One region of the Actinomadura sp. GTD37 genome, then DNA from elsewhere that is predicted to be linked to it. Evidence: riboswitches for the same ligand, from Rfam matches in the RefSeq annotation. Region 1 holds a riboswitch; the other holds the start of a gene.

Region 1 (14,577 bases):
TGCGTCCACCTGGTCGGCGGCGTGCTTGGTGTCACCGCAGGGCGAAAGGTGGCCGCAGCGTCTGCTTCCGGCTTCGTAGTAGGCCCAGTTGCCGCCGGGCGTCGCGCGGACGCTCACCGCAACACGGACGTGGTCGTCCAGGCCGAACGCGAAGACCCACAGCGTTGGCGGGCGGGTGGGGAGCTCGTCGGCCTGGTAGAGCTTGACGTACCGGTAGCCCTTGGGCGCGAGGGCGACGGCGAGCAGGTCGAGGTTGCGGATGATGGTCCAGCCCGGGAAATCCTCCCGAAGACGGGCCTTGGTCTGCTCGATCTCGTCCACGGTGACTCGGCGCCTGCCCGCACTCCCGCAGCGCCGCATGGCACCGCGATGGCCTCACGCCGGACGATGTTGAGCGCCTCACTCTTGCGACGCTGCGCCCCGCGCGGCTCGATGCCGCGGTGCTTGAGGCCCTGGCCATCGTCCTGGCCGGGCAGCGGAGGCTGGAGGACGCGCTCGGAGCCGCTGCCGTCCTCGCCCCCGTCTCCACTCAGCTCGGCGCCCTGACCACGATGCTCAAGGACGCCGGGGGCCCGCTGCGGCCACGGCTCGGCCGCCTCGTCGCCGAGTGGACCGTGTACGCCGGGTGGCTCGGCGAGTACCGGGCTGCGCTGGTCACCGCTCGAGACCAAGCTTGACGCCCGTCCCATGGCGGGCACAACGAAACCGAGCGGCGCGCGGGTTCTCTGGTGGCCGGCGGTTACGTGAGCTTCGCTGCCCGGCGTTCCAGGAGGTTGTCGCTTGGGTGGGTGTGGGATCGTTTTGGGGACGGCCGCCGTGTCCGCGGTGCTTCCAGGTCCGCGACGTGGAAGGACGGCGACGTGTCCGACTTCGGTGATCTGGTGTCGGCCGAGCGGCGCAGGCTCGATGGGCAGGCGGCGGCCCGTACCGCGAGCGAGGACGCCCTTTGCCACGGCCAACTGCCCGAGTGGCAGCAGGTCATCGCCCGCGTCCGGGAACTGCTGTCGGCCTCGGCGCGCCATCTTCAGGACGCCGCTGTCCCCCCGTCCCCGTACTGGAGCAGCGCAAGGGGGCGTTCGTCTGGTCAGTCGAAGGTGACCACTTGGCGGACGGCTTGGGCGGTGTGGAGGTGGTCGAAGCCCTCGTTGATGTCGGTCAGGGGGAGGCGGCCGGTGAGGAGGGCGTCCACCGGGAGGGCGCCGTTGCGGTACATGGCGATGAAGCGGGGGACGTCGCGGCGGGGGACGCAGGAGCCCAGGTAGCTGCCGCGTAGGGTCTTCTCCTCCGCGACGAGGCTGAGGGCGGGGAGGGTCAGCGGCGTATCCGGGGCGGGGAGGCCCACGGTGACGGTCGTGCCGCCCGCGCGGGTGGCGGCGTACGCCTGCTCCAGGACGCGCACCACGCCGGTCGTGTCGATGACCTTCTCCGCGCCGCCGGACGTCACGTCGCGGATCGCCTCGGTGGCGTCCGGGCCGCCCTCGATGGGGTGGGCGCCCAGTTCCTCGGCGAGGTCGAGCTTGTCCGGGACGAGGTCGACCGCGTAGACGGTCGCGGCGCCGGCGGCCTTGGCGGCGAGGACGGCGGCCAGGCCGACGCCGCCGAGGCCGAAGACGGCGACGGTGTCGCCGGGGGTCACGGCCGCGCTGTAGAGGGCCGCGCCCGCGCCGGTCAGGACGGCGCAGCCGAAGAGGGCGGCGATGTCGAACGGGAGGTCGGGGTCGACCTTCACGGCGGAGCGGGACGAGACGACGGTGTACTCGGAGAACGCCGAAACGCCCAGGTGGTGGTTGGGGCGGGTGCCGTCCGGGGCGATGAAGCGCTTGCCGCCGCCGAGGAGGGTGCCCGCGGCGTTCGCCTGGGCGCCGGGGCCGCAGAGGGCGGGACGTCCGCCGACGCAGCGCTCGCAGTGGCCGCACGCCGGGACGAACGCGAGGACGACGTGGTCGCCGGGGGCGAACTCCGTGCCGGGGCCCGTTTCGACGACCTCGCCGGCCGCCTCGTGCCCGAGGGCCATCGGGAGGGGGCGGGGGCGGGAGCCGTTGATGACCGAGAGGTCGGAGTGGCAGAGGCCCGCGGCGCCGATCCTGATCAGGAGTTCGCCGGGGCCCGGCGGGTCGAGGCGCAGGTCGGCGATCTCCAGGGGGCGCGAGGACGCGTAGGGAGCGGGACGTCCCGACTCGACGAGGACGGCGGCGCGGGTATCGGTCATGGGGTGACCAGCTTCTCCATCTCGGCGCGGACGGGGCCCGTGATCTCGACTGGGCGGCGGGTGTGCCGGTCCACGAAGACGTGCACGAAGTGGCCCTCGGCTACGGTAACCCCGTCGGACGCGCGGAACATGCCGATCTCCCAGCGCACACTGGACCGGCCCAGCTTTCCGATGCGGAGACCGATCCTGATCGCGTCCGGGAACGAAACCTCGGCCTTGTACTCGCAGTGGGACTCGACGCAGAGGCCGATGGAGGCGGACGTCGCGGGATCGAAGCCCGCCGTCCGGATCATCCATTCGTTGATGACGGTGTCCATGAGCGAGTAGTGGACGACATTGTTGACGTGCCCGTAGACGTCGTTGTCCTTCCACCGTGTCGGGACGTTCTCCCAGTGCTGGTACTCGCCGGTCATGTAGGGCAGCCTAGGGTCGTCCCAGCGGCGGTGGCGCATCGCCCCGGCAGGACGGTGACCACGCAAAACGGCGTCCGGCCGCGCCAGTGCCGGCGCCCAATGCGGAAGCGGCGTTCACCAGGCCGCGAGGAAAGGTTCTGAGCACGATCCCGGCCAGGTGAACGCCGCCCCCAGAGCGGCGCCGCGTCCGGCGCCGCCGTCTCTCAGGACGCGCGGGCCGCGTCGAAGCGGGCCCGCACGTCCGTCCAATTCACCAACGACCAGAGCTTCTCCACGTAATCCGGGCGGACGTTGCGGTACTGCAGGTAGTACGCGTGCTCCCAGGCGTCGAAGACCAGCAGCGGTGTGGTGTTCATGCCGACGTTGCCGTGGTGGTCGTAGATCTGCTCCACGACGAGGCGGCGGCCCAGGGGTTCCCAGGCGAGGACGCCCCAGCCCGATCCCTGCACGGCGGACGTCGCCGCGGTGAGCTGCTTCTGGAACGCCTCGAACGTCCCGAAGTGCTCGTCGATCGCCGAGGCGAGCTCCCCGTCCGGACGGTCGCCGCCGTCCGGCGACAGGTTGTCCCAGAAGATCGAGTGCAGGACGTGCCCGGAGAGGTTGAACGCGAAGGTCTTCTCCAGGCCGACCAGGCCGCCGTACTGCTCCTTGTCCCGCGCGTCGGCGAGCTTCTCCAGCGTGTCGTTGGCGCCCTTGACGTAGGCGGCGTGGTGCTTGGCGTGGTGCAACTCCAGGATCTCGCCGGTGATCGCCGGCTCCAGGGCGGCGTAGTCGTAGGGCAGGTCGGGAAGCGTGTAGTCGGCCATACGGCCACTATTGCAAATGACTTGCAGTTACGTCCAGCTCGCAAGAGATTCGTTCCGGCGGACGCCACCACGAGATCCTCGATCGGAGGCGAGCCTTTCCGGGGCGGAGCCGCAGACGGCCCGCCCCCTGGGGTGGGGGCGGGCCGTCGTGGGCCGGGTCAGTGGCGGCGGCCTCCACCGCGGAACTTGGCGAGCAGGCCGCGCGCCTTCGCCCGCATGCGGGGGTCGCGGGCGTACCGTTCGGCCTTCGCGCGCATCTTGCGGCCCTGCGGGCCCTTCGCGTACCTCATGATCCGGTCGACGATGGGCATGGTCGTCCTCCTCGGACTAGGTCTCCGTCCAACGAGTGCCCGGTCGCAGAAGTTCAGAACGCCTCGTCGAGGGTGACGCTCCCCTCGACGCCGATCTGGTAGGCCGAAACCCGCCGCTCGAAGAAGTTGGACAGCTCCTGGACGTCCTGCAGCTCCATGAACGCGAACGGGTTCGCGGTGCCGTAGCGGGCGGGGAGCCCGAGCCGGACGAGCCGCTGGTCCGCCACGTATTCGAGGTAGGCGCGCATGTCGTCGGCGCCCATGCCGGGCAGGCCGTCGCCGCACAGGTCGCGGGCGAAGGCCAGTTCCGCCTGGACGGCCTCCTCCATCATGCGGACGACCTGCTCGGTCAGCTCGGCGTCGAACAGCTCCGGTTCCTCGGCGCGGACGGTGTCGACCACGGAGAACGCGAAGCTCATGTGCATGCTCTCGTCCCGGAAGACCCAGTTCGTCCCCGAGGCGAGGCCGTTCAGCAGGCCGCGCGACCGCAGCCAGTACACGTACGCGAAGGCGCCGTAGAAGAACAGGCCCTCGATGCACGCCGCGAAGCAGATGAGGTTGAGCAGGAAGGCGCGCCTGTCGGCGGCGGTGCGGAGCTCGTCCAGGGAGCCGAGCGAGTCGATCCAGCGGAAGCAGAACTCGGCCTTGGCCCGGATGGACGGGATGTGCTCGATCGCCGCGAACGCCTGCACGCGCTCGTCCTGATCGGGCAGATAGGTGTCCAGGAGGGTGAGGTAGAACTGTACGTGGACGGCCTCCTCATATAGCTGCCGGGACAGGTAGAGCCGGGCCTCCGGGGCGTTCACGTGCTTGTAGAGGTTCAGCACCAGGTTGTTCGCCACGATCGAGTCGCCGGTGGCGAAGAACGCGACGAGCCGGTTGACGAGGTGCAGTTCGCCGGGCGTGAGGCGGCCGAGGTCCACCAGGTCGGAGGCCAGGTCGACCTCCTCGACCGTCCACGTGTTGCGGATCGCGGCCCGGTACAGCTCGTAGAAGCCGGGGTAGCGCATCGGCCGCAGGGTCAGGTCCATGCCGGGGTCGAGCAGCATGCCGCGCTCCTCCGTCCGCGCGCTCACTGGCACGCCTCGCAGGTCTCGGGGTTCTCCAGCGAGCACACGGCCGCGGCGACGGTCGTCTGCGCGATCCGCGTCGCCGGACGGGACCGCAGGTAGTAGGTGGTCTTCAGCCCGCTGCGCCACGCGTAGGCGTACATCGAGGAGAGCTTCCCGATCGTCGGCGTCTCCATGAACAGGTTCAGCGAGTGCGCCTGGTCGATGTACGGGGTGCGGGCGGCGGCGAGGTCGATCAGCGCCTTCTGCGGCAGTTCCCAGGCCGTCCGGTAGAGGGCGCGCATCTCGTCCGGCAGGTCGACGAGGCCCTGGACGGACCCGTTCGCCTTCTTGATCGCCTCCCGGACGGCCGGCGTCCACCGCCCGAGCGACTTCAGGTCGTCCACGAGGTAGCCGTTGATCTGCAGGAACTCGCCGGACAGCGTCTCGCGCTTGAACAGGTTGGACACCTGCGGCTCGATGCACTCGCCGCAGCCCGCGATGGACGCGATCGTCGCGGTCGGCGCGATCGCGATCAGCAGCGAGTTGCGCAGCCCGACCTCGGCGACGCGTTCCCGGAGTGCGGCCCACGCGTCCGGACGGGTGGGCGCCGCGTCCGGGAAGTGGTCCAGGTGGAGCTGGCCGCGCGCGGTGCGCGTCATGGCGTAGGCGGGGAGCGGGCCATGCGCGGCGGCGAGATCGGCGGACGCGTCGTAGGCGGCTAGCGCGATCTCCTCCGCGATGCGCGTCGACAGCGCACGTGCCTCATCGGAGTCGAAGGGCAGGCGCAGCGTGAAGAAGACGTCCGCGAGGCCCATCACGCCTAGGCCGACCGGTCGCCACTTGCGGTTCGCCTTCTCCGCCTCCGGGGTGGGGTAGAAGCCCCGGTCGATGGTGCGGTCCAAGAACCGGACGGCGGTGCGGACCGTGGAGCGAAGCCGCTCCCAATCCACCCCGGCGGAAGTGACGTGCGCGGCCAGATTCACCGATCCGAGGTTGCAGACGGCCGCCTCCCCGTCGCTCGTCACCTCAAGGATCTCCGTGCACAGGTTCGACAGGTGGACGGTCTGGCCCGGCTCGGCGGTCTGGTTGCAGGCGCGGTTGGCGGCGTCCTTGAACGTCATCCAGCCGTTGCCGGTCTCGGCGAGCGTGCGGATCATCCGCCCGTACAGCTTGCGGGCCGGCATCTGCCGGACGAACCGCCCGTCCCTCTCCGCCGCCCGGTACGCCGCGTCGAACGCGTCGCCCCACAGGTCGGCCAGCTCGGGGACCTCCTTCGGGTCGAACAGCGACCACACGGCGTCGTCCTCGACGCGGCGCATGAACTCGTCCGGGATCCAGTTCGCGAGGTTGAGGTTGTGGGTGCGGCGCGCGTCCTCGCCCGTGTTGTCGCGCAGTTCGAGGAACTCCTCGACGTCGGCGTGCCACGGCTCCAGGTACACGCAGGCCGCGCCCTTGCGGCGGCCGCCCTGGTTGACGGCGGCGACGGACGCGTCCAGCGTGCGCAGCCACGGGACGATGCCGTTCGAATGCCCGTTGGTGCCGCGGATCAGCGAGCCCCGCGACCGGACCTTCGTCCACGAGATCCCGATGCCGCCCGCGTACTTGCTGAGCCGCGCGACCTGCCCGTACCGCTCGTAGATCGACTCCAGCTCGTCGCGCGGCGAGTCGAGCAGGAAGCAGGACGACAGCTGCGGGCGGCGCGCGGCCGAGTTGAACAGCGTCGGCGAGCTCGGCAGGTACGACAGCGTGCTGAGCAGCGCGTACAGCTCGGCCGCCTCCGCCACGCCGTCGCCGTCCGCCGAGGGGGACCGCCCTCCCGCGGCGGCGTCGCCGGGATGGGCGAGCCCGCACGCGACGCGCAGCAGGAAGTGCTGCGGACGCTCCAGTACGAGCCGCGACCGCGGATGACGCAGCAGATACCGGTCGTAGAGGGTGCGCAGGCCGAAGTACTCGAACCGGTCGTCGGCGGACTCGTCGACCAGCGCGTCGAGGGCGGCGGCGTTGGCGGCGACGAACGCGGCCGGGGCGTCCGCCAGCAGGCCCGCGCGGTGCGCGGCGGCGACCGACCCGGCGAACGTCGAGACGCCGGCGGACGCCGCCTCGTCCCGGATCCGGGCGCCGAGCAGCCGCGCGGCGACCTTGGAGTAGCCGGGTTCGGCGGGCACCAGGGCGGCGGCCTCGCCGATCGCGAGATCGCGCAGCGCCGCCTCGTCGAGCCCGCCTCCAGGGCGGTTCCGGGCGGCCGGCGCCCCGCCGGAGCCCGTCCGGACGGCGGCGAGCACCCGTCCCGCCTCGACCCCCGGCACCCCTGCGCAGGCGGCCTCGACCTCCGCGGTGATCCCCGTCGCCGGCGGCGCGGCCAGAGCCTGTGTCACGTGCATCTCCCCTCGCGAGCCGCCTCGCGGGGGCATGCGAACGGGACGCGGCGGCAGGCCGCGCTCCGCCCCCGGCCCACCCGCGAGGCCTGGACGAACAACGTGCGGGCAGGTCTTCGGACTCGCGGGCGCCGCCTCCCGGAGGAGGCGCTCTACTGGCCGTCGCTTCCCGGGCCGTACGGCCCAGTGCCTATGACGGCGGTCGTTCCCGCTCACCGCTGCGGGGCAGTCCCGGACTCGCACCGGGTTCCCTCTCACGTCGCCCCCGCCGCGGACGGCGGGGGCGAACCAGCACGGGATTGAACCCTACATCTAGTCGACGATCTTTGTGCAACCCCAAGATGTTGGGCGGGTCGGGGCTTGTCCCGGGGGCGGCCGCGCACCGCCGGACGGTGGTGGCACGATGGTCGCGTCATGTCCGAGCATCCCCCGCAGCCCTGGTTCCGGGCGTCCCGCGCGGTGGTCTTCGCCACCGTGTGCGTCGCCCTGGCCGTCCTCGGGCACGTTCTCGCAGGCGGGGACACGGTCCCCTGGTGGGCGGGCCTGACGGGGTTCGGCGCGGTCCTCGGCGTGACGCTCATGCTGGCGGGGCACGAACGCTCCCTCGCCACGATCCTGGGCGGCCTCCTCGGCGGGCAGTTCGCGCTGCACACGCTCTTCACGCAGGCGGCCACCGGCTCGGCCGCGCACCACGCGCCCGCGACGCACGCGCACATGTCGCCGGCCATGGAGTCGGCCGCCATGCACGCCGACGTCATGCCCCCGGCCGCGGCGCACGGCGCGGGCAACGGGCTGGTCATGACGCTCGCGCACTGCGTGGCCGCGCTGGTCGCCGCGTGGTGGCTGCGGCGCGGCGAGCGCGCCGCGTGGACCGCGGCCCGCCGGATCGCCGGCGCCGCCGACCGTCCCGTCCGGCTGCTCCTGACCCTGCTGACGGTCGAGACGCCGATGGCGCCGCCGCCGGTACCGGTCGTCTCGGCGGCGGCCGCCGGTACGGCCGTCGGCCGGGTGCTCCGGCACCAGGTCGTCCGGCGGGGTCCCCCGCCGCGTTCGAGGGCGCTCGCACACCGCTGAAGCGGGCGCCGTACGTCACCGGGCGCCGAGCCGATCCACGGCGCGCCCGGCTCCTCCCGTACGACTCGAACGGAGTTCCGTCATGTCCTTCTCCACGCATGCGCGCCGGCTGGGCGCCCTCACGTCACTCGCCGCGATGTCCGTGGCCGCCCTCGCCACCGCCGCGTCCGCGCACGTCACCGCCAACCCGGAGAGCGCCGAGCAGGGCTCGTACGCCAAGGTCTCCTTCCGGGTGCCGAACGAGCGCGACAACGCCGCCACGACGAAGGTCGTCGTGCACCTGCCGGCCGACCACCCGCTCGCCTCGGTGTCCGTCCGGCCCGCCCCCGGCTGGACGGTGAAGGCCGAGAAGTCCACGCTGCCGAAGCCGATCCAGTCCCACGGCGGCGAGCTGACCGAGGCCGTCACCACGATCACCTGGTCGGGCGGCGAGATCGAGGCGGGCCAGTTCCAGGAGTTCGACGTCTCCATGGGGCCGCTCCCGACCGACACCGGCCAGCTGATGTTCAAGGCCGACCAGACGTACTCCAACGGCGAGGTCGTGAAGTGGGAGGAGGCGCCCGCCGAGGGCGCCGCCGAGCCGGAGCACCCGGCGCCGACCCTCAAGCTCACCCCGAAGGGGGCGGCGGCGGTCGGCCTCACCGCCGAGCAGAAGCCCGCCGCGAAGGCCGCGGCCTCGTCCGACGACGGGACGGCCCGGCTCCTCGGCGGCATCGGCATCGCGGCCGGCGTCGCGGGCCTCGGCCTCGGCGGCCACGTCCTGAGCCGCGCCCGGAGCCGGGCATGATCAAGGCGATGCGACGGACGGCGGCCGGCATCCTGGCCGCCGGTACGGTCCTGGCCCTGACGGCGGCGCCGGCCTCCGCCCATGCGGCGCTGACGTCCGCGAGCCCCGAGAAGGACTCGACGGTCGCGGCGCCGTCCGAGATCGTCCTGACCTACTCGGACCCGGTGCGGCTGCCGCGCGTGGTCGTGACGGACGCGTCGGGCGCGGAGCACCAGGCCGGATCGCCGCGAGCGGTCGACAACAAGGTCACCCAGGCGGTCGGCGGCGCGCTGCCGAACGGCGAGTACACGGTGGGGTGGCGGGTCGTCTCCTCGGACGGGCACCCGGTCGGGGGCACCTACACCTTCACCGTGAAGGGCTCGCCGAGCGGCTCCGCGTCGCAGGCCCCGGCGCCCGCTCCGGCGAGCAGCCGGGCCGCGACCACGTCCGGCGAGGACTCGGGCGGCTCGTCCGGCTGGCTGTGGATCGGCCTGATCGCGCTGGTCGTCGCGGCGGCGGGCGGCGCGGTCGCCTGGCTCCGCCGTTCCCCGTCGCGGGACTGACCTGTACGCGTCCGGCGGGGTGGTCGCGGCCACCCCGCCGGACGCGACGAAATTGGTCGTTTCGCTATCCGGGTGGATGATTACAGGATTACATTGATTATCCGACCGGCAGCGTCCAGGGGGCCTCGTGATCGTCGAATACATCCGCTACCGCATAGAACCGGACCTCGCCGACGAGTTCGAGGCCGCCTACGCGCGCGCGTCCGTCCCGCTCGCGGCGGCGCCCCAGTGCGTCGACTACGAGCTGTCGCGGTGCGTCGAGGAACCGTCCTCCTACATCCTGCGCATCCGCTGGACGTCCGCCGACGACCACATGCAGGGGTTCCGCGGCGGCGAGCACTTCCCCGCCTTCTTCGCCGAGATCAAGCCGTACGTGCGGCAGATCGAAGAGATGCGGCACTACGAGCGGACGCCGGTGGCGGGCACCGGGTCGTCCGTCCCGACGATGTACGACTGGGCGGGCGGAAGCGAGGCGTTCGAGCGCCTCACCGACGTCTTCTACACGAACGTGCTCAAGGACGACCTGCTCCTCCCCCTCTTCGAGCACATGGCCCCGGACCACCCCAAATGGGTGGCGGCCTGGCTCGCCGAGGTCTTCCGCGGCCCGGAGCGCTACAGCGGTGAGCGCGGCGGCTACCACCACATGGTCCGGCAGCACCTCGGCCGCGGCATCACCGAGGCGCAGCGCCGCCGCTGGGTCTCCCTCCTGATGGAGGCCGCGGACGAGGTCGGCCTCCCCGACGACCCCGAGTTCCGCGCCGCGTTCGCGTCCTACATCGAGTGGGGCACCCGGATCGCCCTCGCCAACTCCCAGCCCGACGCGAAGCCGCCCCTCGAAGCCCCCATGCCCCACTGGGGCTGGGGCGTAGCCCCGCCCTACATCCCGTCCAAGTAGCAGAACCCCAACGCAAACATGCCGCCCTCCCAGTCTTTTCCGCGTCCTTCGCGGTCCGGGGGGTGAAGGGGTCAGGGGGCGAAGGCGCGGAGGGTGGTCTTCACTAGGGCGTCGGCGTACTGGGGCGTGAGCGGGCCGGATCGGTGGAGCCAGCGCTGGTAGAGCGGGGCGTACAGCACTTCCAGCACCAGGTCCAGGTCGGCGTCCGGGGCGAGTTGGCCGGCCCGCTGGGCGGCGCGCAGGCGTTCCTTCTTGGCTTCGTCGACCGGGCCGGCCAGCTTCTCGCGATACTGGGCCGCGAGCGCGGGATCGGCGATGATCTCCATGTTGAGCGCCCTGATCGGCGCCTCGAACGCCGGGTCGGCGAACTCGGCGGCGGTCGCCCGCATGACGGCCCTGAGGTCGGCTTCGAGGTCGCCCGTGTCGGGCAGCCGCACCCCCTCCTCGCCTCGGCTGAGCTCAAGGAACGAGTCGAAGATGACCGCGCCCTTGGACGGCCACCAGCGGTAGATCGTCTGCTTGCCCACCCCGGCGCGGGCGGCGATGGCCTCGATCGAGACCTTGGCGTATCCGAGTTCGGAGACCAGCTCGCGCGCGGCGTCCAGGACGGCCCGCCGCGACCGCTCACTACGCCGGGCGGGGTTCGGCTTCTTCGGCTGCGACACGTCCAGGAGCATAGCAGTGAGCGAGACGAGACGGTCCGTCTTGACCGGATGGCCGTCGGGTCGCATACTCGAGGTAGACGAGACGGAACGTATCGTCTCGATTCGGACAAGGAGGTGAGCCTTTGCGTACTGCGGCGGCTCAACTGGCGCTCACCGAGATCACCAAGCGGTACGGCGACCGGGTCGTCCTCGACCGGGTGTCGCTCACCGTGCGGCCCGGCGAGCGGATCGGGATGGTCGGCGACAACGGGGCGGGCAAGTCCACGCTGCTCAAGCTCATGGCCCGCGCCGAGCGGCCGGACAACGGCGAACTCGTGGTGGCCGCGCCGGGCGGAACCGGATACCTGCCGCAGGCGCTCGCGCTCCCGCCGCACGCGACCGTGGCCGACGCGATCGACCTGGCGCTGGCGGACCTGCGCGACCTCGAAACCCGGATGCGCGCCGCCGAACGCTCACTCGGCGAAGGCGGCCTGGACGCCTATGCGCAGCTCGTCGCGGAGTTCGAGGCGCGCGGCGGCTACGAGGCCGATGCCCGGGTGGACGTCGCGCTGCACGGGCTCGGCCTCCCCGGGCTCGACCGGCAGCGCGCCCTGGGCACGCTCTCCGGCGGCGAACGCTCCCGGCTCGCCCTGGCCGCCGCGCTGGCGTCCGCTCCCGAACTGCTGCTGCTCGACGAGCCGACCAACGACCTGGACGACCAGGCCGTGGCGTGGCTCGAAGAGCGGTTGCGCGCCCACCGGGGGACGGTCGTGGCGATCACGCACGACCGGATGTTCCTGGAACGGGTGACGACCGCCATCCTGGAGGTCCGCGACGGGCGGGTGCGCCGCTACGGCGACGGGTACGCCGGATACCTCGCGGCCAAGGCCGCCGAACGCGCCGCGCAACTGCGGGCCCACGAGGAGTGGACGGCGGAGCGCGACCGGCACGCGACGCTGGTCGCGGCCAACGCCGGACGGCTGGCGGGCATCCCGCGCAAGGCGGCCAAGGCGGGCATGGGCACCGGGGCCTGGCGGGCGCGCTCGCGGACGCACGGGGCGGCCGGACGCATCCGGCAGTCGCGGCAGCGGCTGCGGTGGCTCGCCGACCACCCGGCGCCGCCGCCGCCCGAGCCGCTGCGCTTCACCGCCGCCCTGGCGACGGCGGAGGCCGCCGCCGGGGCCGAGATCGCCGCCGTCGACCACGTGGTGGTCGAGGGGCGGCTCCGCATCGATTCCCTGACCGTCCACGCCGGTGAGCGGCTCCTGGTGACCGGCCCGAACGGAGCGGGGAAGACGACGCTGATGCGGGTGCTCGCCGGCGAGCTGGCGCCGGACGCGGGCGAGGTGCGCCGAGCAGGCCGCGTCGGCTTCTTCCGCCAGGACGAACTGGACGCCCGCCGTGCTGGAGACCTGGCCGAGGCACCGGATCAGACCGTGCTGGGCGCCTACGCGCGCGGACGTCCCGGAAGCCTGGACGAGCACGCCGACGCGCTGCTCGCCCTGGGCCTGTTCCGGCCGTCCGACCTCGGGCTGCGCCTGGCGCAGCTCTCCTACGGGCAGCGGCGGCGGGTCGAGCTGGCCCGGCTGGTGAGCGACCCCGTCGACCTTCTCCTGCTCGACGAGCCGACCAACCACCTGTCGCCGATGCTCGTGGAGCAACTGGAGGAGGCGCTGGCCGGATACCGGGGCGCCCTGGTCGTCGTGACGCACGACCGGCGCATGCGGGCCGCGTTCACCGGCTCGGGCCACTACTCCGCGCGGAGTACGGGCAATGCCTCCCGACGCAGTATGCGAATTGGCGGACCCCATGTGATGCTGTCCAATATCGAGCCAATTACGCAGAACTCCAGAGGAGAGGCAGGATGGCAATGAAAAGAACGGCCACCGGACTTGCCGCCGGATCGGCGCTGCTGGCCGGCGGACTGCTGGCCGCGCCGCCGGCGAACGCGTCCCCGCCGGCGCAGATAATGAAGGTGGACATGTTCCTCGCCGACTCCGCCATCTGGGTGGCGCCGGCCAGCGCGCGGCTCCGGCCGGCCGATCGCGAGATCGACCTGGCAGCGGGCAAGTACGCCTGGAATCACAAGTGGGACGAATACAACCCGCCTGGCGTCGCGCAGCACACGTACGAGATTCGGCTGGCCGCGGGCACGTATTACTGGAACTGCAGCGTGTACACCAAGACGGACTACTACCTCTTCGACTTCTTCACTCGGTGCTCTTTGCGGCCGAAGCGCACAGGGGCGGCGACGGCATATTCGCCGGAAATGCGGATAGCGCCGCACGGCGTGAGCACCGCCTGGGTCGACGGCGCCGTCATGCACGGCTCCCATTACGACTGGTCCAGCACGCTGACCCGGCTGGGGGACTGACCGCGAGTTCGGCGGCGGAGACGGGGACGGGGGCGGGGCGGGCGGCGGTGGGGTTCGCGGCTCGTCCCGTCTAGGGGCGGCGGTAGAGGTCGTCGAGGTGGGCGGACACGGCGGCCCGCATCCGGGCCGGGGTCGTGGTCCGGGGGTGCAGGGCGGCGTGGACGGCGAGGCCGTCCACCAGGGCGTGGAGCCGGTCGGTCTCCAGTTCCGTGTCCGCTCCGGGGGCGAGGGACGCGACCAGGGCGCGGCAGCCGGAGCGCAGGGCGGCGTGGGCCTCCTCGCAGAGCGCGCGCAGGTCGGGGTCGACGAGCGCGCGGGCGGTGAAGGCGAGCCAGACGTGGTTCTCGGCGGCGCGCTCGGCGTCCATCGGGAGGAGTTCGCCGAGGACGCGGGCGGCGCGGTCCCGGGGGTCGCCGTCCGCCGGCGGGGCCGCGGCGATCCGCGTCTCGATCCGCTCGATGATCGTCCGGAGCGTGAACGCCAGCAGTTCGGGCTGGGTGGCGAAGTAGTGCCGCAGCGAGCCCGCCGACAGCCCCGCCTCGCGGGCGACGTTGCGGACCGAGGCCCGGTCCAGCCCGTCCCGCCGGACGACCCGCCACACCGCCGCGACCACGTCCTGCCGGCGCCTGGCCGGATCCACCACCTTCGGCATGAGGTTTTTATAGCACACCTGTGTTACCTTCGGTCTTGGTAGCACAGTCGTACTAAAAAGGACCGGTCATGAAACGTGCCCTCGCCGTCACCGCCGTCGCGGCCCCGCTGCTGCTCACCGGGTCCGGGCTGGCCGCCGCCGCGGCCCTGCAGGCCGCCTCCGGCGGCGCGTTCACGACCCCGGAACGGAGCTTCGGCACCTCGGCCGTCGCGCTCAAGACCGACGAGATCGAGGTGGGGTCCGAGACGGCCCGCGCCGGGAACCCCATGCCCGACCTCGGGGAGCTCGCCGAGGTCGAGATCGTGGTCCGTCCCGCCGACCCCCGCGTCCCCCTGTTCGTGGGGGTCGGGCCCAAGGAGCAGGTCGACCGCTATCTGCGCGGTGTCGCGCACGAGGAGTTCGTGTCGGCGGACCTCGACCCGTTCAGGCCCGTCTTCCGCAGC
Region 2 (14,577 bases), on a different contig from region 1:
CGCGCAGCCGCGGCCGGGTCAGCAGCACGCCGAGCGGGATCGCGATCGCGAGGACGAGCGCCGTGGACACCGCGACCAGGGCGATGTGCTCGCCGAACTGGCGGACGATCTCGGACCGGTCGATGGACCGGCGCTCGATCGGGTCCAGGTCCAGCCCGCGCAGGTAGGCGTACAGCGCCGCGCACACCGCGAGCAGGAAGACCGGTGTGACGAGGAGGCCGGTGCGGCCGCGGGCCTCCTCCCCCTGGCCGGCGCGTTCCGGCACGGCGGTGACGGTCACCGGCCACCGCCCGGCGCCGGGGTCTCCCGGACGATCGTGGACCACGAGACCGTGCCGGCGGGGCGTCCGTCGTCGTCCAGGACGGTCGCGGTCTCCGCACCGGCCCGCAGCATCGCGTCCAGCGCATCGTAGAGGGACTGGCCGGACCGGACGGTCGCGCCGCCCGCCCGGCCGGGTCCGGCGGGGGGCAGCGCGAGGGAGCCCACCTCGACCAGCCGGAGCCGGCGCATCGCCGCGCCCGTCCCGACGAACGACGCGACGAACTCGTCGGCCGGCTCGGCGAGGATCGCCGCGGGCGTGTCGTACTGGACGAGCCGCGCCCGCCGCCCGAGCATCGCGATCCGGTCGCCGAGCTTGAGCGCCTCGGTGAGGTCGTGGGTGACGAGCACGATCGTCTTGCCGATCCGGGCCTGGAGCTCCAGGAAGGCGTCCTGCAGCCGTTCCCGCGTGATGGGGTCGATGGCGCCGAACGGCTCGTCCATCAGCATCGCGGGCGGGTCGGCGGCGAGCGCGCGGGCCACGCCGACGCGCTGCTGCTCGCCGCCCGACAGCTCCTTCGGGTAGCGGCCCCGGTACGCGCCGGGGTCGAGCCCGATCATGTCGAGCAGTTCGTCGACGCGTTCCCGCACCTGATTCCTGGGCCGGCCGAGCGTCCGCGGGATGAGCCCGATGTTCGCGGCGACCGTCATGTGCGGGAAAAGCCCGACCTGCTGGATGACGTAGCCGATGCGGCGGCGCAGCTCGTCCGGGTCGGCCCGGGTGACGTCCTCGCCGCCGAGCAGGATGCGGCCCGCGGTCGGCTCGATCAGCCGGTTGATCAGCCGCAGCGTGGTGGTCTTGCCGCAGCCGGACGGCCCCAGCAGCACCACGATCTCCCCCTCGCGGACGCCGAGCGTGAGGTCGTCGACCGCCGGCGCGTCCTGACCGGGGTACCGCTTGCTCACCCCCTCCAGGCGGATCATCTCCCGGCGTTCCGGGACCTCGGCCTCGGTGGTGCCGGCGGCGGATTCGGTCATCGCAGCCCCTTGGCGGTGGTGAGACGAGACAGCACGACGAACAGCAGGTCCAGGACGAGGGCGAGGACGGCGACGCCGAGCGTCCCGGCGAGGGTGTCGTTCAGCGCGTTCGCCCCGCCCATCCGGGCCAGCCCGCCGAAGATCAGCTCGCCGAGGCCGGGCCCCGCGACGGCGGCGGCGATCGCCGCGATCGCGACCGTCATGATCGTGGCGACCCGGACGCCGGTGAGCACGACCGGCCAGGCCAGCGGCAGCCTGATCCGCAGCAGGCGGCCGAGCGGGCTCATCCCCATCCCGCGGGCCGCCTCCTCCACCGCGCCCGGCACACCGTCCAGCCCGGTGATCGTGTTGCGCAGGATCGGGAACACCGCGTACAGCACCAGCGCGGTGATCGTCGGCGCGAGGCCCAGCCCGAACAGCGGGATGAGCAGCCCGAACAGCGCCAGCGACGGGATGGTCAGCATGGTGCCCGTCACGCCGAGCGCGAGCCCCCGCGCCCGCGGGCGCCCCTCGACGGCGACGCCGAGCCCGATCCCGATCACGGCCGCGAGGGCGACGGCGATCAGGACGATCTCGGCGTGCTCGGCGGCCAGCCGGGCGATCGTGGGCCAGCGGTCGGACAGGTAGTCGGAGAAGCTCATGGCCGCCCCCCGCGCGGGACGGCCGGAGACCGGGCGAGGACGGTACGGCTCGCGTCTGCCATACCTCAGAATCTGCCTACGGATGATCAGTCTGGCAAGAACACCCGGCCCCCCGATCCATCCCCACCCCGAACCACCCGCCCCGCCACCCGCGACGCAACAGCCGAGAACTCCTCAGCCCGAGGCGCGCCAGTCCCGGACCCGTCAGCCCGAGGCGCACCAGGCCGGGGGCAGCCTTGGGAGTGTCAGTGCGGGGTGTCGCGGAGGTGGCGTAGGAGCAGTGCCAGGTCGAGGCGGCGCCGCCCGCCCGGGACGGAGAGCGAGAAGCCGAGCCGCTGCTCGGCGTGCGCGAGCCGCGCGGCGATCGTGCTGTGGTGGCGGTGGACCCGGGCGGCCGCCCGGCGGGCGGACCCCGTCGCGCAGAACGCGGCCAGGACGGCCAGCGTGCCGGCCCCGTTCGGTTCGGCGGCGAGCCCGTCGAGCGCGGCCACGTCCGCGACGCCGGCGATGTCCTCGTCCCGCATCCGTGCGGCGATCACCGCGAGCGCGCCGAGCCCGGTGTAGTGGACGACGTGCTCGCCGAGGCCGGTGAAGCGCAGCGCGGTGCGGGCGTTCCGCCATGACGTGGGCGCTTCGACGGCGGGCAGTGCGGGACCGACACCGGCCCGGAGCCCGGGCGGGAACCGCTCCGGCAGCGTCCCGGCGAGGACGGCGTGGACGCGTCCGAGCGACACCGTGTGCGCGCCCGTCTCCCTGACGACGTCGTCGGCCGTGTCGCCTTCGATGGCCAGGACGTGCACCCGGTCGACCGGTTCGACGCGCAGAAGGCGAAGCGCCCGGCACCGTTCGAGCTCTCCCGCGTCCGCGGAGAGGACCAGCTCGACGAGCCCGGCGCTCTCCGGCCGCGGCGCCGCCCCGAGGAGCAGCTCGGCGGCGATGGCGAACCGCTCCAGGACGATCTCGTCGAGCGGGAGCGGCTCGTCCCTGCCCAGCCACACGCGCCCCGTCCCCGAGATCTCCCTGACCATCCCGACCCCGGAACCGCTGGGAACGGGCGCGTCGCCGGGACCCGCGCGCAGGGACAGGCCGGACGCGGTGTCGGCGAGGCCGGCCGGGCATTCGGCGAGCCGCGCGGTCTCCCGGACGAGGGTCCGCGGGCTCACCTTCGCCGCGATCAGCGCGTCGAAGAAGCCGATCACCCGGACGGCGGTCTCCGCATCGGCGTCCAGCGCCGAGAGCCGCAGGAGCAGGCCCTTCATGAGGGCAGGGTACGGCACCCGACGATCGGCGGATTCCGGGACGTTCTCCCCGGCGGATGGCGGCTGGGCAGGGCGCCCGGGACGGCCGAGACTGGTGATCGCCGGCCGCGCGAGAGGAGCCCGTGGTGACCTACGCCTACGATCCCGAACTCGTCCCGTGGATCTCGATGATCCCGCACTTGCTGATCACCGACGTCGAGAAGGTCCGCCGGGAGGAGGCCGCGATGTTCGGGGCGGCGCCGGCGTACGAGCCGCCGGTCCCGGTCGAGATCCGCGACGTCACCGTGCCGGGCCCGCAGGACGCGCCCGGCGTCCCGGTCCGGGTCTTCAGGCCGGCGGAGCACGACGGCCTCCTGCCCGGTCTCGTCCACATCCATGGCGGCGGGTTCGCCCTCGGCGGCGTCGACCAGTACCAGGACGACGCGACCGGCATCGCGGCCGAGGTCGGCGCCGTGGTCGTGTCGGTCGAGTACCGGCTCGCCCCCGAACACCCCTTCCCCGCCGGCCTGGACGACTGCTACGCGGCGCTGACCTGGACCGCCTCGCACGCCGCCGAACTCGGCCTCGACCCGCGCCGGCTCGCCGTCGGCGGGGAGAGCGCCGGCGGCGGCCTGTCCGCGGCCGTCGCGCTGCTGGCCCGCGACCGCGGCGGCCCGGCGCTGTGCTTCCAGCTGCTCGGCATCCCGGAACTGGACGACCGGCTCGACACGCCGTCCATGCGCGCCTACACCGACACGCCGATCTGGCACCGCGGCAACGCGGAGCTGAGCTGGGACTACTACCTCGGCGCAGGGGTCCGCGGCACCGCCGGCGTCTCCCCGTACGCGGCGCCCGCCCGCGCCGGGGACCTGTCCGGGCTGCCGCCCGCCTACGTCACGACCTGCGAGTTCGACCCGCTGCGCGACGAGGGCCTCGGCTACGGCCAGCGGCTGGTCCAGGCGGGCGTCCCGACCGAGATCCACCACTATCCGGGCACCTTCCACGGCTCCACCCTCGTCACGGGCGCGGCCGTCACGAAGCGCATGAACGCCGACCGCCTCGGCGCCCTCCGCCGCGCCCTCCACCCCGCCGGCTAGAGCTCCAGGACGAGGCGGGGCCCGCGGGCCCGGGACACGCAGATCATCATGAACCCCCCGTCCGCGCGCTCCGCCTCGGTCAGCACCGAGTCGCGGTGCTCGGGCTCGCCGTCGAGGACGGGCGTCTCGCACGTCCCGCACGTCCCCTCCCGGCAGGACGACAGGACGCCGACCCCCGCCTTCTCCACCGTCTCCAGGATCGAGCGACCGGACTCGACCCGCAGCGTGCGGCCGCTCAGGCTCAACTCGACCTCGAACGCCTCGTCCGTCCCTTCGACCGGCTTCGGGGAGAAGCGCTCGGTGCGCAGCGCACCCGGCGGGCACCGCTCCTCGACCGCCGCGAGCATCGGCTCCGGCCCGCAGCAGTAGACGAGCGCGTCCGCCGCCTCCGCCAGAATGCCGTCGAGGTCGAGCAGGCCGCACTCGTCCTGCGGATGTACGCGGACCCGCTCGCCGTATCGCGACAGCTCGCCCAGGAACGCCATGGCGGGACGGCTCCGCCCCCCGTAGTGCAGCCGCCAGTCGGCGCCCGCGGCGTCGGCGGCGGCCACCATCGGCATGATCGGCGTGATGCCGATGCCGCCGGCGAGGAACACGTAGCGCGGCACGTCCTCCAGCACGAAGTTGTTGCGCGGCCCGCGCACGGTGAGCCGGTCCCCCACCCGCACCCGCTCGTGGACGACGCCGGACCCCGGCCCCTCCTTGAGGACGCCGATCCGCCACACGCGGGAATCACCGGGATCCCCGCACAGCGAGTACTGCCGCACGAGGCCGTCCCCGAGGACCACATCGACATGCGCCCCAGGCCGCCACGACGGCAGATCACCGCCGGCCGCCGCACGCAACGTCAACCCGACAACGCCCTCGGCAAGGACGGCCTTGTCCTCAACAACGACCTCGGTCACCGTCCCCACAGACACGCCCTTTCCCTCCGAACCCACGATCAGGACCCCGACTCACCCGCAAGGGCGACGTCCCTGCCGTCCGCAGACCGGCCACCGAGCACGACCGCCCGCACGGCTCACGATTAGCTCGCCCCTGGGGAGCCCGCCTCCCCCGTGCAGCACCGCTCGCCAGCGCCGCCGCAAAGGGCCTTCGTCCTCACGACCTTCGCCGCCGGAGCCGCCGCTGCACCAGTGGCCCTTCCACCGAACGGAAGCCCGCTCCGCCGGTCGCGTGCCTTCTCGATGTCCGACGCGCCGCTTACGATGCCGAGCAGGCTCGTCACGGGAAGGGAGCGCAGATGAGCGATGTGGACGTACCGACGAGGATCCGGGAGATCTGCCTGTCACTGCCGGAGGCGGCGGAGAAGCCGTTCGGCGGTCATACAGCGCCCTCCTTCCGTGTTCGCGACAAGCTGTTCGTGATGACCAGCGAGGACGGGCTCTCGATGATGTTCAAGGCCGGGCCCGGCGTGCAGGAGGCTCTCGTGGCGGAGAACCCCGAGGTCTTCTTCGTCCCGAAGTACGTGGGCGGCAAGGGCTGGGTCGGCGCCCGCCTCGACGTCGACCACGACTGGGACGAGATAGCGGAGCTCATCGAAGACAGCTACCGCCTCATCGCCCCGAAGCGCCTGGCGAAACTCCTCGACAACCCCTGAGGCGCCCACCGCCGCCCCGCAGATCTCCGGGTCCAGCAAGCCGGTGACACATCGCGGACGTGATCCGCTACGGAGGGCATTAGTACGGAGGGCATTAGTACGGTAAAGGTGGTCGGGGTTTAGCGGGGGCGGCGGTTCAGGGTTCTCAGGCGGGTGGCTATTTTGTCCATGGTCGCGTTGTCGGGGTTCCATCCTCGGTGGAGCAGGGCGGTCAGGAGGGCCTCCAGGTAGGGGGCCGGGCGGGTGAGGAAGGTCTTGGTCACCGGAATGATCTCCCAGTGCATCTCCTTGGCCAGCCAGCGGCGGCGCGAGGTGTCGTGGGCGCGGGCCCGGGGGCCGGCGTGGTGGCGTTCGCCGTCGTATTCGAGGCCGACCCGGAATTCGGGGTAGCCGAGGTCGATGTAGAGGTGCCCGTTCCGCGGGCCCATCACCGGTATCTGGGTACGGGGGCGCGGGAAGCCCGTGCTCACGACGGCGACGCGGATCCAGGTCTCGCCGGGGGAGGCCGCGCCGCGGTCGGCGAGGCGGATGATCTCGCGCAGCCGTTTGTTGCCGCGGTAGCCGGGCAGTGCGCGGCCCATCGTGGTGATCTCTTCGGCGCCGGCGCCCTGCCGGAGGAACTGGTCGAGTGCGGCGACCGCTTCGAAGCGGGGAAGCCAGCGGGCGCAGTCCAGGGCGGTGCGTGCCGGGGACGTGAGGCGTACATCGGACTTCTCCAAGACGTGGTCGGACGGAAGTTCCACGGTGTCGGCGGTGATCGGGTCGGAGTCGGACGTTCTGGGAGTGATGAGTTCGACGCCCCAGCCGGCCTCGTTCACTCCCGGGGGTAAGACGTCCAAGCCCCATATCCAGGCGGCGGTGCGGCGGGCCACGACCGCCTCACGCGGGAGGAGGCTGCTCAGCGCGGCGGCCCGGGAGGCGAGGGACGCGCCCTCGTCCGGGACGAAGTAGACGCCGGGGCCGACGGGGACGATCGAGTCGGCGGCCGTGCGCTTCCAGGTGAGGCTGAACCCGTCCATGAGGCGATGATGCCCGGCCCGCAAGGACCGCGGAGGCTCCCGCGAAAATGTGGATAACGTCGGGAAGGGCGACGCCGACGCCGCCCGTCTCGCCGAGGTCGGCCGCTACCTGGGCGGCCTCCCCGCAGACCGCTACCCGGACCTCGTCGACGTGGCGGACGAGCTGCTGGCGCCCCGCCTCACCGACCGGTTCGAATCCGGCCTGCACAGCCTCATCGAGGGCCTGGCCAGGACGGGCTCAGCCTGAGACCGCGCCGATCGCCCACTTCCCGATGCGGTCGATCAGTTCTGGTGTGGCGGCCACTTCGGCATGGCCGAACGCGGGCTCGATCCACAGTTCCCTCGGGTCGGACGCCGCCTCGTACAGCTGACGGGCATGCTCAAGCGGGAAGAACGCGTCCGCGTCGCCGTGGACGACCAGCAGCGGCGCGGGAGCGATGCGCCCGGCGACCTCGTGGGGCGCCGCCGGCACCGGGTCCCAGCCCGCCGGCGCAATGCGGGTGCCGCGCGCCATCCGGACGGCCAGCCGGCCGAGCCGCCGTTCGATCACCCAGTGCACGCGCCGCATCGGCACCGTCCCGCGGTAGTACCAGCGGGCGGGGGCGCTGACCGACACCACCGCGTCGACCCCGCCGTGCAGCGCCGCGTGCCGGACGGCGACGGCGCCGCCCATGGAGAAGCCCGCGACGACGACGCGCCGGTATCCCCTGCGGCGTGCGGCCGCGACGGCCGCCGCGACGTCAAGGACCTCGCGGTCGCCGACGGTGGAGTGCCCGCCCGACCGTCCGTGGCCGCGGAAGTCGAGGCCGATGACGCCGCCGTGCGGACGGAGGGCCCCGGCGATCCGGCGCAGCGCGGGCTGCCGCCAGGAGCAGGTGAACCCGTGCGCGAGGACGAAGCACGCGTCGCCCCCTCCCCGCAGGTGGCCCGCGTCGATCCGCACGCCGTCGGCGGTGTAGAGGGTGAGCGGTTCCGGAGGTGTCACGTCCTCCATGATCGGTCATCCCCGGGCCGCGCCCTCCGTTCGCCCCGGGCGGGGCTGAAGGGACGCGTTGCTGGGTAGGTAGTGGTCGTGTCTGGAGGGCTGGCTGGCCGGCGGGGTCGGGCGTCGGGCCGGCGGGTATGGGCAGCGAAGACCGCGCGCTCCAGGTGAGGGCGCGGGAGAACGGCCGGGAGGGCGGCAGCCGCCCGGCCGCGCGGCCGGACGTCCCGGAACCCGGCGGCGCGACCGCGGCGCGCAAGCGGGAGACCGACGATTACGCGTGCCAGGCGATGGTGTCCTCGGCGCGCGCGCACGAGCGGGCCGCGGCGCTGCTGGAGCGGATGGCCGCCGCCCATCCCGAGGAGGCGGAGCTGCATCTGCCGTCGGCCGCCCGGCACCGCAGGTGGGCCGCGAACGACCGCGACCTCGCGCGTAGGTACGCGCCTCCGGCCGGCGACCCGGACGCCGGGTGAGCTCGCCCGCCGTGCTGCGCGAACGCGCCCGCCGTGCGGGGGCGCACCTTACGGAGGTCGGGACATGACCGTCGATCCGCTGTGAAGGACCTCTACAAGGACGGCAGCGGGGCCGGTCTGGACGAGCCCTACGCGTACGCGAGCCCGTGGGAACCGCGCCAAGGGGCGTTCTGGAACGCCTCCTTCGGGGCCGCCCGGCCGCTGCGCGAGCTGCCCGGCACCACGGCGCTGTTCGGCTTCTTCACGGAGGCCGGGGACCGCGCCGCGCACGACCGCCCGCGGCGTCCCCGCTGAGACCCGTGCCGGGTCGCGGGGCTCACGCGGCACATGTGTAAAGATCGAATTACACGGATCTAGGAGGTCGCTGTGCGGATTGGTGTTCTGCTGAGCGAGCGCGCCGGAGTGGCTGCGCTCGGCAGGCTGGCGGACGACGTGCGGCGCGCCGCCGACGACGGGTTCCCCTCGGCCTGGCTCTCGCAGATCTTCGGGGTCGACGCGCTCACCGCGCTCGCCGTGGCGGGACGGGGAGTCCCGGGGATCGAGCTCGGCACCGCGGTGGTGCCGACGTACCCGCGCCATCCGGCGGTCCTGGCGCAGCAGGCGCGGACGACCGCGCTGGCCCTTGAGGGACGGCTGACGCTCGGCGTCGGCCTCTCCCACAAGATCGTCATCGAGGAGATGTACGGGTACGACTTCGGCCGGCCCGTCCGGCACATGGACGAGTACCTGTCCGTCCTGCTCCCGCTGCTGAACGGGGAGAACGCGTCCTTCAAGGGCGAGACGCTGCGGGGCGACATCGGGTTGAGCGTGCCGAACGAGGGCCGCGTGCCCCTGCTGCTGGCGGCGCTCGGCCCGAAGATGCTGAAACTGGCGGGCGAGAGGGCGGACGGCACCGTCCTGTGGATGACCGGCCCCAGGACCGTCCGGGAGCACATCGCTCCCACCATCGCGGCGGCGGCCAAGGCGGCCGGACGCAGCGAACCACGCGTGGTCTGCGTCCTGCCCACGTGCGTCACGAGTGACGCAGAGCGCGCGCGGGAGCAGGCGGCCGAGACGTTCGCGATGTACGGGAGCCTGCCGTCCTACCGGGCGATGATGGACCGGGAGGGCGTGGAAGGCCCCGCCGGCCTGGCCGTCATCGGCGACGAGGACACGGTCCAAGCCAAGCTGGAGGAGCTCGCCGAGGCGGGTGTCACCGACTTCATCGCCGCCGAGTACATGCCCGGCGACGACCGGGCGCGCACCCGGGCGTTCCTCAAGGGCGCGCTGGCGCGATGAGCTCGTAGAGGTTGCCGCTGGAGTCGGAGAAGTAGAGGCCCCGCCCGCCGAGCGGGTGGGCCTCGTCCACCCGCCCGCTGTCGGCGTGCGCGGGCTCGTCGCCGTACGGGATCTCGCGTGCGTCGAGGCGGTCGACGACCGCGTCGAACGTGTCGGCGTCCACGTCGAAGGCCAGGTGGTGGCCCTGCGGGTGCGCGACCGTCAGGAAGTCGAGGGTGAGGCCCTCGGTCACGCGGATCGGGACGAAGTGCCGCGCGTGCGGGTGCGGGCCGGTGCACTCCAGGCCCATGACGCTCGCGAAGAAGCGGGCGGCCTCGTCGTTGTCGGCGGCGGTCACGATCATGTGGTTGAGGCTGATCGTCATTCGGGGGGTCCTTCCTTGAGGGCTCCGTGCAGGAAGACGTCCAGGTACTCCGCCATGGACGGGCTGGACGCGGCGGGCCCGGCGGGCGGCCGGGCGCGGGTGAACGCCAGGCCCATGAACAGGCCCGCGATCTGCTCGGCGGGCAGGCGGAGCCGGTCGCGTTCGGGCTCGAGCAGTTCGGCGATGGCGTCGCGGGTCCGGTTCATGGCGGCGTCGCGGTCGGCTCCGCCTCCCGCGTGCCCGCCGCCCTCCGGCGCGCTCCCCTCGTCCCCGCCGCCGGGACCCCCGCCGCCGGGGCGCGGCATGCCGCGGCCGAGCCGGCGGCCGGTGGCCTGCAGCGCGCCGAGGACCATGCCCATCCGGACGAGGTAGGCCTCGATCGCGGCGCTCGCCTCGGCGAGCCGGTCGGCCAGCGGCTGGTCGAGCGGGATCTCGGCGATCACCGCCACGACGTGGTCGTTGCGCAGCGCCTCGGCGACGCACGCGTCGAGCAGTTCGTCCTTGTCGGCGAACACGCGGAAGATCGTCGCCTCGCCGATGCCGGCGGCGCGGGCGATCTGCCCGGTGGTCACGGCCGTCCCGTGCTCGGCGACGAGCGGCAGCGCGGTCCGCACGATCATCTCGCGGCGCCGCTGCGGGGTCATGCCCGGCGCGCGGCGGCGGTTCCCGGTCACCATGCCCGCCACCGTACGGAGTGAGGACTCACACCGTCAAGCCGGAGTGAGGACTCACACCGAACACCCGGACAGATCGGGATACCGCGGCTGATACCGTTGCGGTGCTGCGCGCCCAGGAGCGAAGTCCGGTGTGAATCCGGCGCTGTCCCGCAACTGTGATGCCCCTTCTCGAAGTGGCCGAGCCAGGTCGCCTCCTCGCGCGCCGACGATTCTCGACCTCGTGGAAGGGCGATCCGTCATGAGCGGGCCGTGGCTTCCCGGCAGCCTGGAGGCTCCTGTGAGACCCGTACGTACCTTCGGCGCGGTGATGGCGATCGGCATCGCCATGGTCACGGCCGCATGCGGCGGCGACGGCGGCAACGCCGAGAACGGGGCGAACGGCGCGGGGTCCGTCACCGTCCAGGCGGGGAACGGCGCGGTCACCGTTCCCGCCCGGCCGAAGCGGATCATCTCGCTCTCCCCCACCCACACCGAGACGCTGTTCGCCATCGGCGCCGGCCCGCAGGTGGTCGCGGTCAGCGACTACTCCAACCACCCGGCCGAGGCGCCGCGCACCAAACTGTCCGGCTTCAAGCCGAACGCCGAGGCGATCATCGCCTACAGGCCCGACCTCGTCGTCGTGTCCGACGACCTGAACGGCGTCGTCAAGGCGCTGGAGAAGGTGAAGATCCCCGTCCTGCTGGAGCCCGCGGCGGCCAGGCTGGACGACGCCTACGACGAGATCGACGACCTCGGCCGGGCCACCGGCCACGCCGCCGAGGCCGCGAAGCTCACCGACGGCATGAAGGCGGAGATCCAGAAGACGGTCGCCGCGTCGTCGGGCGCCGCGTCCAAGGGCAAGGGCCTCACCTACTACCACGAGCTCGACAACCAGCTGCACTCGGTGACGTCCACCACGTTCGTCGGCCAGGTGTACGGGCTGTTCGGCCTGCGGAACGTCGCCGACAAGGCCGACAAGGCGGCCGGCGGATACCCGCAGCTGTCCCGCGAGTACCTGCTCAAGCAGGACCCGGACCTCGTGTTCCTGGCCGACACCAAGTGCTGCGGCCAGAACACCGCCGCCCTGGCGAAGCGCCCCGGCTGGTCCGACCTGGACGCGGTGAAGAACGGGAACGTCGTCGAACTGGACGACGACATCGCCTCCCGCTGGGGGCCCCGCCTGCCCGAGTTCGTCAAGGCGATCGGCGCCGCCGTCCAGAAGGTGCAGTGACCGCGGCCGCCGGGGACGCCCGCTCATGAACGGAAGGCGCCGTCCCCGCTCCGGGACCGTTCCGGCCGGCCCCGCCGGGACGGCCCCGGACGTCCGCGTCCGGGAGACCGACCCGCCGGGGAAGGAGAAGGCGCCCCCCGAGGACGCCGCCGCGCCGAAGGGGCGCGCGGGACGTTCCCAGGCCAGGCTGCGGGCGCTGCCGCTCGCGGCGGCGGTCGCGCTGCTCGCCGCGACCCTGCTGGCCGGTGTGCTGGTGGGCGCCGCCGGGCTGCCCGCCGGAGGGGTGCTGAAGGCGCTCGCCGACAAGATCCCGTTCGTGCACGTCGACTCCGGGTTCGGGCCGATCGACGAGAGCGTCCTGTTCGAGCTGCGGGTCCCGCGCGCCCTGATGGCGGCGCTGGTCGGCGGGATGCTCGCCATGGCCGGGGCCGGCTACCAGGGCGTGTTCCGCAACCCGCTCGCCGACCCGTACCTGCTCGGCGCGGCGTCCGGGGCCGGGGTCGGCGCGACGCTGGTGATCGCCCTGGTGCCCGGCGACCCCGGCTACGGCGTCCCGCTCGCCGCCTTCGTCGGCGCCGTCTGCGGGGTCGCCCTGGCGTACGGGCTCGGCCGGTCGGCGGGCGGCAACGAGGCCGCGACGCTGGTGCTCGCGGGCGTCGCGGTGTCGCTGTTCCTCGCGGCGGTGCAGACGTTCATCCAGCAGATGAACGCCGAGGAGCTGCAGCGCATCTTCTCCTGGATCCTCGGCGGGGTCGGCTCGGCGGACTGGCGCCAGCTCGCGCTGGTCGCCCCGTACGCGGTCGTGTCCACCGTCGTCCTGCTGGCGCACGGCCGCCTGCTGGACGTGCTGAGCGTCGGCGACGAGGAGGCGGCGAGCCTCGGGCTGTCGGCGGCGCGGGTGCGGCTGACCGTGCTGGTCGCGGCGTCGCTGGCGACCGCGTCGGCGGTGGCGGTGAGCGGACTGATCGGGTTCGTCGGCATCGTCGTGCCGCACGTGGTGCGGCGGCTGGCGGGCGGCTCGTACCGGGTGGTCCTTCCGCTGTCGCTGCTCGGCGGGGCGGCGTTCCTGGAGGTGGTGGACCTGGTGGCGCGGACCGTCACCAGCCCCGGGGAGCTGCCGCTCGGCGTCGTGACGGCGTTCGTCGGCGGCCCGTTCTTCGTGGCGGTGCTGCGCGCGTCCCGCAGGCAGGTGGACGCGTGACCGTGCGGGTGCGGGACCTGGACGTGTCGCTCGGCGGCCGGCCGGTGCTGAAGGGCGTGTCGCTCGACGTCCCGGCCGGCTCCTGGACGGCGGTCATCGGCCCGAACGGCGCCGGGAAGTCGACGCTGCTGCGCGCCGTCCTGGGCCTCGTGGCCTCGGACGGCGAGATCCGCGTGGCGGGCGAGGACGTCCAGCGGCTCAAGCCGCGGCAGCGGGCCCGGATGGTCGCCTACGCGGCGCAGAGCCCGAACCTCCCCGCCGGGATGACGGTGTTCGACTACACCCTCCTCGGGCGCTCCCCGTACGTCCCGCATCTCGGACGCGAGAGCGCCCGCGACCGGGCCGTCACCGGGGAGGTCCTCGACCGCCTCGACCTCGCCTCGTTCGCGGCCCGCCCCCTGGACCACCTCTCCGGAGGGGAGCGGCAGCGAGTCGTGCTGGCGCGGGCGCTGGCGCAGCAGACGTCCGTCCTCCTGCTGGACGAGCCGACGACCGCGCTCGACATCGGCCACCAGCAGCAGGTGATGGAACTGGTCGACCAGCTGCGGCTGTCCGACGAGCTGACCGTCGTCACCACGATCCACGACCTGACCCTCGCCGGGCAGTACGCCGACGCCCTGGTCCTCATCTCCGAGGGGCGCGTCGCCGCGGCGGGGACGCCCGCGCAGGTCCTCACGCGGCCCGTCGTCGAGCGGCACTTCGACGCGCGCGTGCACGTCAGCACCGGCCCCGGCGGCCGGCCGATCCTGGCACTGGAGCGTCCGTGAACATCGAGACGGTGTGGCGCGAGGAGGACGGCAAGCGCCTGGCGGCGACGGTGTGGCGGGCCGGCGGCGGGCACCGGGCGATCTCGTCGGCGATGCTGGGCGGCGGCATCGGCCCGGCCCGGTGGGTGCTGAACGCGCAGGTCGCGGGCGCCTACTCGCGCACGGACCCGGCCGTCCACCTGGCCGAGCTGGCCGCCTCGTACGGGCTGGACGGGCCGGGCGTCGGGATGCTCACGGCCGCCTCCGTCTCCCGCACGGTCCGGCGCGGCGACGAGGGCGTGCACGTGTCGGCGACGGTCGGGCTGCGCGTCCCGACCTGGGCCGCGGCCCCCGCCGGGGCGCCGGACCCGGAGCTGGCGCCGCTCGACGGGACGTCCCGGGCCGCCTGGACGCCCGGCACCGTCAACATCGTCGTCGCCGTGCCCGTGCCGCTGGACGACGCGGCGCTGGTGAACGCCGTCGTCACCGCCACGGAGGCCAAGACGCAGGCGCTGCTGGAGGCGGGCTTCCCGTGCACGGGCACCGCGTCCGACGCGATCTGCGTGGCGGCCGCGGCCGGCGGGGAGCCGGAGGTCTTCGCGGGGCCCCGCTCGACCTGGGGCGCGCGGATCGCCCGCGCCGTCCACGCCGCCGTCCGCGCCGGAGCCCTCGACTACGCCCGCTACCTGGAGGCCCGCGACTAGTACCGGCCGCCGTACCACCCCGGTGCGGTACGGCGGCCGGTTCAGGGCCAG

What was found. A riboswitch is a leader RNA that binds a small molecule or an ion and turns the genes downstream of it on or off. The one in region 1 is predicted to bind cobalamin.
Region 2: another riboswitch for cobalamin. It lies ahead of ACA511_RS15260 (ABC transporter substrate-binding protein); the one in region 1 lies ahead of ACA511_RS04010 (ribonucleoside-diphosphate reductase subunit alpha).

What each region holds. Positions count from the first base shown of each region.
Region 1 is NZ_JBGNUS010000001.1:825,133-839,709, reverse strand. It holds gene ACA511_RS04045 (hypothetical protein) at 1-321, opposite strand, end outside; gene ACA511_RS04040 (hypothetical protein) at 441-677, shown strand; gene ACA511_RS04035 (zinc-dependent alcohol dehydrogenase family protein) at 1,085-2,209, opposite strand; gene ACA511_RS04030 (acyl-CoA thioesterase) at 2,206-2,622, opposite strand; gene ACA511_RS04025 (superoxide dismutase) at 2,826-3,428, opposite strand; gene ACA511_RS04020 (hypothetical protein) at 3,587-3,739, opposite strand; gene ACA511_RS04015 (ribonucleotide-diphosphate reductase subunit beta) at 3,793-4,815, opposite strand; gene ACA511_RS04010 (ribonucleoside-diphosphate reductase subunit alpha) at 4,812-7,172, opposite strand; cobalamin riboswitch at 7,256-7,474, opposite strand; gene ACA511_RS04005 (hypothetical protein) at 7,581-8,240, shown strand; gene ACA511_RS04000 (YcnI family protein) at 8,323-9,027, shown strand; gene ACA511_RS03995 (copper resistance protein CopC) at 9,036-9,569, shown strand; gene ACA511_RS03990 (group II truncated hemoglobin) at 9,697-10,464, shown strand; gene ACA511_RS03985 (TetR/AcrR family transcriptional regulator) at 10,536-11,141, opposite strand; gene abc-f (ribosomal protection-like ABC-F family protein) at 11,252-12,982, shown strand; gene ACA511_RS03975 (hypothetical protein) at 12,973-13,482, shown strand; gene ACA511_RS03970 (TetR/AcrR family transcriptional regulator) at 13,553-14,134, opposite strand; gene ACA511_RS03965 (hypothetical protein) at 14,203-14,577, shown strand, end outside.
Region 2 is NZ_JBGNUS010000002.1:235,638-250,214, forward strand. It holds gene ACA511_RS15185 (ABC transporter permease) at 1-280, opposite strand, end outside; gene ACA511_RS15190 (ABC transporter ATP-binding protein) at 277-1,296, opposite strand; gene ACA511_RS15195 (ABC transporter permease) at 1,293-1,937, opposite strand; gene ACA511_RS15200 (helix-turn-helix domain-containing protein) at 2,183-3,196, opposite strand; gene ACA511_RS15205 (alpha/beta hydrolase) at 3,322-4,272, shown strand; gene ACA511_RS15210 (PDR/VanB family oxidoreductase) at 4,269-5,192, opposite strand; gene ACA511_RS15215 (MmcQ/YjbR family DNA-binding protein) at 5,516-5,872, shown strand; gene ACA511_RS15220 (hypothetical protein) at 5,992-6,891, opposite strand; gene ACA511_RS15225 (hypothetical protein) at 6,941-7,138, shown strand; gene ACA511_RS15230 (alpha/beta hydrolase) at 7,130-7,885, opposite strand; gene ACA511_RS15235 (hypothetical protein) at 8,014-8,346, shown strand; gene ACA511_RS15240 (hypothetical protein) at 8,428-8,640, shown strand; gene ACA511_RS15245 (LLM class F420-dependent oxidoreductase) at 8,713-9,624, shown strand; gene ACA511_RS15250 (VOC family protein) at 9,602-9,988, opposite strand; gene ACA511_RS15255 (TetR/AcrR family transcriptional regulator) at 9,985-10,665, opposite strand; cobalamin riboswitch at 10,748-10,875, shown strand; gene ACA511_RS15260 (ABC transporter substrate-binding protein) at 10,943-11,875, shown strand; gene ACA511_RS15265 (FecCD family ABC transporter permease) at 11,901-13,076, shown strand; gene ACA511_RS15270 (ABC transporter ATP-binding protein) at 13,073-13,843, shown strand; gene ACA511_RS15275 (adenosylcobinamide amidohydrolase) at 13,846-14,526, shown strand.